DNA from 3 places in the Planococcus plakortidis genome. Region 1 is predicted to be linked to each of the others. Evidence: riboswitches for the same ligand, from Rfam matches in the RefSeq annotation. Region 1 holds a riboswitch; each other region holds the start of a gene.
The links. Region 1 has a riboswitch for S-adenosylmethionine ahead of BBI15_RS06000 (methionine ABC transporter ATP-binding protein). Riboswitches for the same ligand answer to the same signal wherever they lie in the genome.
Positions count from the first base shown of each region.

Region 2: another riboswitch for S-adenosylmethionine. It lies ahead of BBI15_RS11355 (methionine biosynthesis PLP-dependent protein); the one in region 1 lies ahead of BBI15_RS06000 (methionine ABC transporter ATP-binding protein).
Region 3: another riboswitch for S-adenosylmethionine. It lies ahead of BBI15_RS13375 (methionine ABC transporter ATP-binding protein); the one in region 1 lies ahead of BBI15_RS06000 (methionine ABC transporter ATP-binding protein).

Region 1 covers NZ_CP016539.2:1,181,602-1,184,870, reverse strand. Annotated here, with positions in the region: partial or broken gene BBI15_RS06005 (methionine ABC transporter permease) at 1-515, opposite strand, end outside; gene BBI15_RS06000 (methionine ABC transporter ATP-binding protein) at 508-1,533, opposite strand; SAM riboswitch class I at 1,624-1,728, opposite strand; gene BBI15_RS05995 (thioredoxin family protein) at 1,764-2,087, opposite strand; gene BBI15_RS05990 (ribonuclease M5) at 2,089-2,430, opposite strand; gene gcvH (glycine cleavage system protein GcvH) at 2,493-2,873, opposite strand; gene BBI15_RS05980 (arsenate reductase family protein) at 2,951-3,269, opposite strand, start outside.
Region 2 covers NZ_CP016539.2:2,240,999-2,244,267, forward strand. Annotated here, with positions in the region: gene BBI15_RS11340 (cobalamin B12-binding domain-containing protein) at 1-582, opposite strand, end outside; gene BBI15_RS16565 (hypothetical protein) at 587-955, opposite strand; gene BBI15_RS11350 (antibiotic biosynthesis monooxygenase family protein) at 952-1,257, opposite strand; SAM riboswitch class I at 1,462-1,561, shown strand; gene BBI15_RS11355 (methionine biosynthesis PLP-dependent protein) at 1,639-2,763, shown strand; gene BBI15_RS11360 (aminotransferase class I/II-fold pyridoxal phosphate-dependent enzyme) at 2,756-3,269, shown strand, end outside.
Region 3 covers NZ_CP016539.2:2,676,873-2,680,141, forward strand. Annotated here, with positions in the region: gene BBI15_RS13370 (O-acetylhomoserine aminocarboxypropyltransferase/cysteine synthase family protein) at 1-800, opposite strand, end outside; SAM riboswitch class I at 901-1,015, opposite strand; SAM riboswitch class I at 1,203-1,315, shown strand; gene BBI15_RS13375 (methionine ABC transporter ATP-binding protein) at 1,448-2,479, shown strand; gene BBI15_RS13380 (methionine ABC transporter permease) at 2,469-3,119, shown strand; gene BBI15_RS13385 (MetQ/NlpA family ABC transporter substrate-binding protein) at 3,188-3,269, shown strand, end outside.

The DNA.
Region 1 (3,269 bases):
CGATGATGCCTGCCATGGCCGTGTAGCCCACTAAAGCAATGGCAGTAACGGTGATTCCAGAGATCAATGCCGGTTTGGATTCCGGCAACAAGACTTTACGGATGATTGTCCAAGTCGTCGCTCCCATCGAACGAGCCGCCTCGATGACGCCTTTGTCAATTTCTTTCAAGGCAATCAATACCATGCGTGCATAGAAGGGGGCAGCGCCGATGATCAATGCCGGCAGCGCCGCATTCGGCCCCCGGATCGACCCGATCATGAATTTCGTGAACGGGATCAACAAGATGATCAGGATGATGAACGGAATTGAACGGAAAATATTGACGAATGCGCCAGTCAGCCAATTGACGATCTTGTTGGCCCATAATTGATGGGGGCGGTCAGGAATAAAATGACCCGAGCACGAGCCCGATAATGAATGTAAAAAGTGTGGACATTGCCGTCATGTAAATCGTTTCCAATGTCGCTTCCCACATATCCTGCCAGTCAACGTTCGGGAATAAAGTTTCAAGCATCGCCCATCACCTCCGTCTGTACATCATGGGCACCGAGGAAGGCTAACGCCTTCGCGGTTTCATCCGCTGCGCCTTTCAATTGAAGGATCAGCGTCCCGTATGCCCCGCGCTGGGTGTGGGAGATATTGCCGTGGACGATATTGACTTCCACCGCATGCTCGCGGATCAGCTGGGTCAGGATCGGCTGCTCTGCCTGGTCCCCGACGAAGATCAATTTGACCAATTGCCCTTCCGGATATTGTTCACGTAAATGACGGACAGTCTCTGCCGAATCTTCCGTCTCGGTCACTTGGGCGACAAAGCGCTTCGTGATGTCTTCCTTTGGATGCTGGAAGACATTCAGCACTTCGCCAAGCTCGACGACGCGCCCGCCTTCCATAACAGCTACGCGGTGGCAAATCTTCCGGATAACGTGCATTTCGTGGGTGATCAGCACGATCGTCAAGCCGAGGCGTTTATTGATATCGACCAGCAAATCCAAAATCGCATCGGTCGTTTGCGGGTCGAGCGCCGATGTCGCCTCATCGCAAAGTAAGACTTCCGGGTCATTGGCGAGCGCCCGGGCGATACCGACGCGCTGCTTCTGCCCGCCGGATAGCTGAGAAGGGTACGCATTCTCGCGCCCTTCCAAGCCAACCAATTCAATCAATTCCGCTGAACGTTTGCGGCGCTCTTCTTTTTCCACTCCCGCGATCTCGAGTGGGAATTCGATGTTTTCACGGACTGTCCGTGACCATAGCAAATTGAAATGCTGGAAGATCATGCTGACCTTCTGGCGGGCTTTCCGGAGCTTAGGTCCCGAAATCGCCGTGATGTTCTGGCCGTTGATCTCAACGGAACCTTCGCTCGGCTTTTCCAGGCCATTCAGCAGGCGGATCAAAGTACTTTTCCCCGCTCCACTATAGCCGATGATGCCAAAAATCTCGCCTGCCGGCACTGTCAAATCGACATGGTCGACAGCCGTCAAGCGTGCTTTGCCGGTGTCGAATACTTTCGTCAATCCTTTTAACTCAATCATGGTTGGGCACTCTCCTAAATCTTTTGCTAATAAAAAAGCCTTCCTGCTCAGATAAGCAGAAAGGCGCATGTGTAAACACAATAAACCGTTCTCTCATCTTTCAAAGTTTCCACTTTGAGTGACTTGGCACCATTTCATTTTCATGACGGTTGCCGGGCTTCATCGGGCACTTCCCTCCACCTCTCTTTATAAGAGTTACGCTATTAAGTTAATTTCAGAAATTAAATTTATCATGGCTGGCTGTATTCGTCAACCGATTTCAATTTCTCATACAAATGCGGCACAGATTGGAAAGCATAGATCTTGTCCGTCACTTTGCCGTCCCGTGAAATCAGCAGGCATGGCACACTTTCGACTTCATAAAGTTCCGCGACTTCCTGTACATAATTCAAATTGGCTTTGCCCATCGGAAGTTCTGGCATAAGTTCCGCCACTACTCCAAGCATCTTGCTGGCCACTTGGCAGGTACCACACATCGGCGTGTACAGATAATAAGCTGAAACAGGCTGTGTATTTTTTTCCTTGAGCCATTCTTTATGTGTCCATTCGTTCATTCTAGTCATTCCCTGCAACTGGATTTAAGACCCGCACATCTGCCGCGATCAGCACGTCGAGAAGCTTCCGTAGCGGCGTTGTCGCCACTTCTTTATAACTCCGGTCGATATGGAAATGGCGGGCTTCCGGAAACTCGCGCTTGATGAGCTTGCGCAGTTTATCGCCGGAAGCGTCCGCATCGACCAGGATGATGATGTCCTGCCCTTCGAACGGCAGCAGCATTTCCTCGAGTCTTGTAGCACTAACTGTACCATTTGTGCAAAGAATCGTCACGGGTTCTGCAATCAATGGCGCTATCCGGGTTTTGTCGCTGATACCTTCAACCACTATCACTTTTTCCATGCCTAATCCCTCCAGGAAACGATATATGAAAAAAAAGCGCCAAAAAGAGGCGCTTTCAGAACTTACTCATTTGTCATTTCTTTGTATTCGTCAGCTGACATCAATGCATTGACCTCATCTTCGGAAGGGGCTTCCACAACGACCATCCACGCTTTTTCGTAAGGTGATTCGTTGACGAATTCCGGGCTGTCTTCAAGCTCGGTATTGACTTCGACGATTTTCCCGCTGATCGGCGCATACAATTCCGATACCGTTTTAACGGACTCCACGCTGCCGAATGGCTCGTCTTTCTTCAGCTCGTCGCCGACTTGCGGAAGCTCGACAAATACGATGTCTCCAAGTTCATCTTGCGCGAAATGAGTGATGCCGATCCGTGCCTTGCCGTCTTCGACCTTGACCCATTCGTGTTCTTTTGAATAGCGAAGCTCTTGTGGTGTGCTCATCCAAACCCCTCCAAATATGTAATTGACTCAATTTCAGTTTGCCACAACCAAGGATGAAAAACAAGATGACAAACTTGTCAGCTCCATGTATTTGCGTAAGTGTCTTCCTTGAAGCCGAGCGTCGCTTGCGATCCGTCCCATGCGAGCGGGCGCTTGATGAGCATGCCGTCAGATGCGAGCAATTCGTATTGTTCATCTGCTGGCATTTCCGGCAGCTTGTCCTTCAATTCGAGCTCGCGGTATTTCTTGCCGCTCGTATTGAAAAACTTCTTCAGTTCGATGCCGCTCGTTTCGTGGATTTCTTTCAGCTGTGCAGCGGATGGCGGGTTTTGCGAGATGTCGATATAGTCGAACTCCGCGCCATTCGCCTCGAGCCATTTCTTGCCTTTTTGGCAA
Region 2 (3,269 bases), 1.1 Mb from region 1:
TTCCCGGACAACTACCGCGCCTTTCACATGCAAATCCGCAAAACTCGACAAGGTGACAGCCCGGCCGCCGATCAGCACGGCGGGGTTGGAACCGGTGTGCGCAAAAGCTTCCGCATAGGTTTTCAAAGCCGGCAGCCGATGCGCGAGCGCGCCGGATAATGCCACGACGTCCGGCTGCCATTCCCCGGCCAGTTCAAGCGCTGAATCAAGCGGCAGATTCGGCCCCATGTAGCGGACTTCATACCCTTCTTCGCGGAACAATGCGGCGACCATCTTGAGCCCGATATAATGCTCTTCGCCTTCCGGCCCGAAAACCATCGCCTTTTTTGGCCCGTTGCCTGCCTTGTTCCGCAGTTCCGTAGCGGACAGCACAAAATCACAGACGGCAGTGGCCAAATGCTCTTCCGCTACCGATATCTCATTTTGTTCCCATAGTTCACCGATACGATACATCGCCGGTGTCAATAATTCGCTGTAGAGCTGTTCGTATGAATGGCTTTCCAGGAAATCCTGGACATATTTCAAAGCTTCCTCTTCCTGTCCCTGCAGGAAAAGATCCGAAAGCTGTGTTGATTCGTGCATTTGATCAGCCCCTTTTATGTTGAGGGAGCTCCAATAACCGGACTGCGCGATCGAGGCAGCCCAGCATGAAATCTCCTTGCGTTGTTTCGGTGTAGCGCGGCACAATATCCATAAGCCGCCTGAAATTATCGATGATGAGGGCGGTTTCGACATTGCGGCTCACAAGCACCGTCTCGAGCCAGATGGCGTAGTCGACAAAGGATTGCTCGCTTTGCAGCTCCCACGCGGTTTCGAGATAATCCAAGTGGTGATGATTGTCTTTGACGGTATGTTCATATCCCTTATCGCCGAAACGTTCCCATAAATTCGGATACGCTTCGTATATACCGTCTGCCGTGTCGGTCGCGATTTGCTGTTTTTGTTCCTGGTTCATTCGGCCACCACTTCGTACTGATGGACTTTCGGCACGATGCCCGCGAGTTCCTGGTCAGGATAGTTCTTTTCCAAATCATGGATTTCCTTGAACTCCTGGCTCTTGACCCAGTTCATATACGACTGTTTGGACTGCCATTCCAGATGAACAGTCAATTCATGTCGCTTTTTCGTGTTTTGGATCAACCGGAATGAAGTAAAGCCTTCCGCCTGGTCCACACGGCGCGAGCGTTTCTGGTAAATTTCGATGACGTCTTGTACCTTGTCTTCAGGCACAATGACGGTGGATGTGACGATGTACATAATTCAGAACCCCTTTGCAACTAGCTTTGTATAAGCTGGGCATGATTAAAGTTTACCTCAGCATACCATTTCAGCTCCCGGAATAAAAGCGAGCGCCTTTAAGGCAATTATAAGAGTATTTTCAATATTCCGCTTGTATTCCGCACGCAATTGCCGTATGATGGAAAACATCAACCAACAGCAAACGACAACTTTATAAAATGATTCTTATCGAGAGAGATGGAGGGATTTGGCCCTTTGAAGTCTCAGCAACCGGACAATGTCACGGTGCTAATTCCAATAGGTACAGCCTAGTAGATGAGAAGATGGCATATACGGCAGGGGCTTTCTTCTAATCAATAGAAGAAAGCCCCTGCTTTTTGATTTGAAAGGATGAGGACCATGACACAGCATAGTTTAGAAACTCGACTGGTACAGCTCGGCAACCGCAGCGACCAACGCACAGGAGCGGTCAATCCCCCGATTTACCTTTCCACCGCTTATGAACACGAAGGCCTTGGCAAATCCACAGGCTATGATTATACGCGGACAAAAAACCCGACACGGCAGCTTCTTGAAGAAGGGATCGCGAATCTGGAAGGCGGCGACGCAGGCTTTGCATGCAGCTCCGGAATGGCCGCGATCCAACTGGTCCTCTCCTTGTTCCGTCCGAACGATGAAATTTTGCTTCCTGAAGATATTTATGGCGGCACCTACCGCCTGCTGGAACAATATGAAGAGAAATACCATATCCGCCCCATTTACGATTCCTTCATCGATCCGAAAACAGCTGAAGCGAAAATCACTGACAATACAAAAGCGATTTTTATTGAAACCCCAACCAACCCATTGATGCAGGAGATCGATTTGGAATTGTATGCACAATTGGCGAAACGCCACAAGCTTTTGCTGATTGTCGACAATACCTTTTTGACGCCTTTCCTGCAGCAGCCGCTCGCAATCGGTGCGGATATCGTACTCCATAGCGCCACCAAGTATATCGGCGGCCATAACGATGTGCTCGCTGGGCTAGTCGCCGCAAAAGGCGTCACTTTATGCGAAGAACTGTTCACTGCCCACAATTCGGCTGGTGCCGTGCTATCTCCGCTCGATTCCTGGCTGTTGATCCGCGGCTTGAAAACCTTGCCGCTGCGCATGCGCCAGCACGAAGCCAATGCCAAGGAAATCTCCCGTTTCCTGGAGACACATGATGCCGTGACAGATGTACTGTATCCAGGAAAAGGCGGCATGTTGTCGTTCCGCCTGCGCGAAGAGCGATGGATTGGGGAATTCCTCGAGAGCCTATCGCTCATCACATTTGCCGAGAGCCTCGGCGGCGTAGAAAGTTTCATCACATATCCTGCGACCCAGACCCATGCCGATATGCCGGTCGCAGAACGCACGGCACGCGGCGTCTGTAACCGCCTGCTCCGCTTCTCTGTTGGCGTCGAGCAGGCAGAAGATTTAATTGCTGATTTGTCCCAGGCCTTGGCTAAACTAAAAAAGGAGGTCGTTTCCCATGAGTGAACGACGCGAGACGAAATTGATCCATTCCGCAGGCATCGATCCATTAACAGGCGCAGTCAATGTTCCGATCTATCTGTCTTCCACTTTTCATCAGGAGAGTATCGATTCGTTCGGGCCTTTCGATTACAGCCGTTCCGGCAACCCAACGCGCAAATCACTTGAGGAAACGATCGCCAAACTTGAAGGCGGCGCACGGGGCTTGGCCTTTTCTTCCGGCATGGCGGCTATTTCATCAGCCTTCATGCTGTTGAAAGCCGGCGACCATGTGCTCGTTTCGGAAGACGTGTACGGCGGCACGTACCGCTTCATCACGGAAGTGCTCGAAAAATTCAAAGTCGATTACACCTTCGTCGATATGACCGACCTTGGCGAAGTGGCCGCCGCTTTCCAGCCGAATACGCGAGTCGTCTACATTGAAACGCCTTCCAATCCGGTCATGAAAATCACCGATATCGAAATGGCCGCTAAACTGGCGAAAGCGAACGATGCCATGACCTTTGTCGACA
Region 3 (3,269 bases), 1.5 Mb from region 1:
CGCAACAGCTGGACACGCAATTTCGTCGCGAATGCGGCTTCCGGCACATCGATTCCAAAGCGGATGCCGTGGTATGTTTCATCCGGTTCCGTGTAATTCGGGAAGCGCGGGTTGTCCCAGTTGAAACGTCCTGCATCGACTGCTACGCCGCCGATCGTCGTCCCGTGCCCGCCGATCCATTTCGTGGCGGAATGAATGACCACGTCTGCGCCGAATTCAATCGGGTTGCTGACAAAAGGCGATGCGAATGTATTATCGATCAACAGCGGTACGCCATTTTCATGCGCGATATCCGCCACACGTTCCACATCGAAGACGTTCAAGCTCGGATTTCCGATGATTTCGCCGAACAAGGCTTTTGTCTTGTCCGTGATCGCTGCGCGGAAATTTTCAGGGTCGGTCGCATCGACGAATTTTACGTTAATGCCGTAGCGCGGCAATGTGTTGGCGAATAAGTTGTAAGTGCCGCCGTACAAATTGCTATCAGCAACAATTTCATCTCCCGCTTCCGCTATATTCAACACGGAGAAGGCGATGGCTGCCATTCCTGACGACAAAGCTACTGCAGCGGTCCCGCCTTCAAGAAGAGCGACGCGCTGTTCGAATACATCGACTGTCGGGTTCATGATGCGCGAATAGATATTACCTGTCTCTTTCAAGCCGAATAGGTTCTGTGCGTGCTCAGTATCTTTGAATACATAAGAAGTCGTTTTATGGACCGGTACGCCGCGAGCGCCTGTCACTGGATCCGGTTCTTGGCCGCCGTGTAATAGAAGAGTTTCTGGTTTGAAGTTTGTCATTGTCAATTCCTCCTGTGTTTATAATGGTTGTTCGGGTTTGAGGAGGACACAAAAAGGCCCTCTTCAGAAAGAAGAGGGCCGTCATATACGGATTTGCCTCCTCTTATCTTTCAGCGACGCAAATGCGCGCTGTAGGATTTAGCACCTTTCCAGACATGAGCCTGTCGGTTGCCGGGCATCGTAGGGCCTATTCCCTCCGCCTCTCGTGATAAGAGTATTCAGTTATTTTTTTGCTTGAGGAAAAGTATAGGGGACACCGCCATTCAAAGTCAAGCATATTTTTCAAAAAATTTTAACTACTATAAATGTCTGGGGCCGCCAAAAAAAAATCTTCAAAAGCTGTTGACTTTTTCCTTAATTCAAAATAGAGTAGGAATCACGAATTGAATAGCTTACATCACTTTCTTATCCAGAGAAATCGAGGGACAGGCCCTATGACGTTTCGGCAGCAGATTCGCAAATCCGCGAAAACTGTGCTAATTCCTGCAAATGCTTCGGCATTTGGAAGATGAGAATGAGATGGTTTCATATTTTGGAGCCCTCTTTTTTCTTGTGGACAAGAAAAAAGAGGGCTTTTTGTTGTTATTTCAAGAAAGTGTTCGTACGCACTCATTCGAATCGTTATTTGCAGCCACAGGAGGGACACCATGATTCAATTTGAAGCAGTCGAGAAAACTTATGTATCCGGCAAACAGCAAGTCCATGCACTCAACGGCATCGATTTGACCGTCGAGACCGGCGAGATTTACGGCGTCATCGGATTCAGCGGTGCCGGAAAAAGCTCATTGATCCGCACAGTGAATTTGCTCGAGCGCCCATCGAAAGGCCGCGTGCTCATCCACGGGGAGGATATTTCCACTTTGAGCGCACGTAAAATCCGCGATACGCGAAAAGACATCGGCATGATCTTCCAGCATTTCAATTTGCTGAACTCAAAAACCGTGCACCATAATATCGCGATGCCGCTGCTCCTGGCCAAGACCCCGAAAGCGGAAGTCGACCGGAAAGTCGCAGAACTATTGGAGTTTGTCGGGCTTGCCGACCAAGCCAAGAAATACCCCGACCAACTATCCGGCGGGCAAAAGCAGCGCATCGGCATTGCGCGGGCACTCGCCACAAACCCATCAATACTGCTATGCGATGAAGCAACGTCGGCACTTGACCCGCAGACGACCCAGTCGATCCTGGATCTTTTGCGCCGCATCAACCAGGAATACAACATCACCATTTTGCTTATCACCCATGAGATGGGCGTCATCCGGGAAATCTGCGACAAAGTGGCAGTCCTTGAAGAGGGGCGCGTCATCGAACAAGGCAGCGTATTTGAAGTGTTCACCAATCCAAAGCATTCGACGACGAAGCGTTTCGTCCGTTCCGTCATGAACGATGAATTGCCGGACTCCCTGCTTGAGCAGATCCGTCATAATGATGGCGCACGGCCGATCTACCGGGTGCAGTTTACCGGAAATTCGGTCGGCCAGCCGTTCATGTCAAGGGTATCGCGCGAATTCCAGCTTGATTTGAATGTATTGTTCGGCAATATTACCGAACTTCAAGGCATTCCGTACGGCAACTTGATTGTGGAATTCGACGGCGCACCCACTGAAATCGACCGGGCTCTTGCCTCGATCCGCAACGACAACATCCAAGTAGAGGAGGTGCAGCAGCATGCAGGTTGATCAATCGCAAATCCTCGAAGCTCTATGGGAAACGCTTTACATGACGGGCGCTTCATTCGTGTTCTCACTGTTCATCGGCTTGCCGCTCGGCATCTTGCTGGTCGTTACAAGAAAAGGACATTTGCTGGAAAACGAAGCGGTCTTCAACGTATTGAACATTATCATCAATATTTTCCGTTCGGTTCCATTCATCATTCTGATGGTCGCCATCATTCCATTGACGCGCATCATTGTCGGCACCTCGATCGGCACGGCCGCAGCCATTGTCCCACTGGTATTCTACGCAGGGCCATACATCGCCCGGCTCATCGAAAACTCTTTGCTTGAAGTCGATAAAGGCGTCATCGAAGCCGCACAGGCAATGGGTGCCTCTCCCGGCCAGATCATTTTCCGCTTCCTGATTCCGGAAGCGCTCAGCTCCCTTGTTCTCGCCTTGACGATCGCCATCGTCGGCTTGATCGGCGCATCCGCCATGGCCGGCGCGATCGGAGGCGGCGGGCTTGGCGACTTGGCCATCACTTATGGTTATCAGCGTTTCGACACCCTGGTCATGTTCTTGACTGTCGCTATTCTCGTTGTCCTAGTCCAAGGCGTCCAATCGCTCGGCAACCTTATGTCCAGAAGAGTACGGCGGAGTTAACTTAATCCGCATTAACCTATCGATCAATCAAATCAACTATTATAAAAACCCAATTGGAGGATTTCACCATGAAAAAACTGACAGCACTTATAGCAACAGCAGGACTAGCCACACTTCTCACCGCATGTGGAGATGACAGCTCAGCCGGAG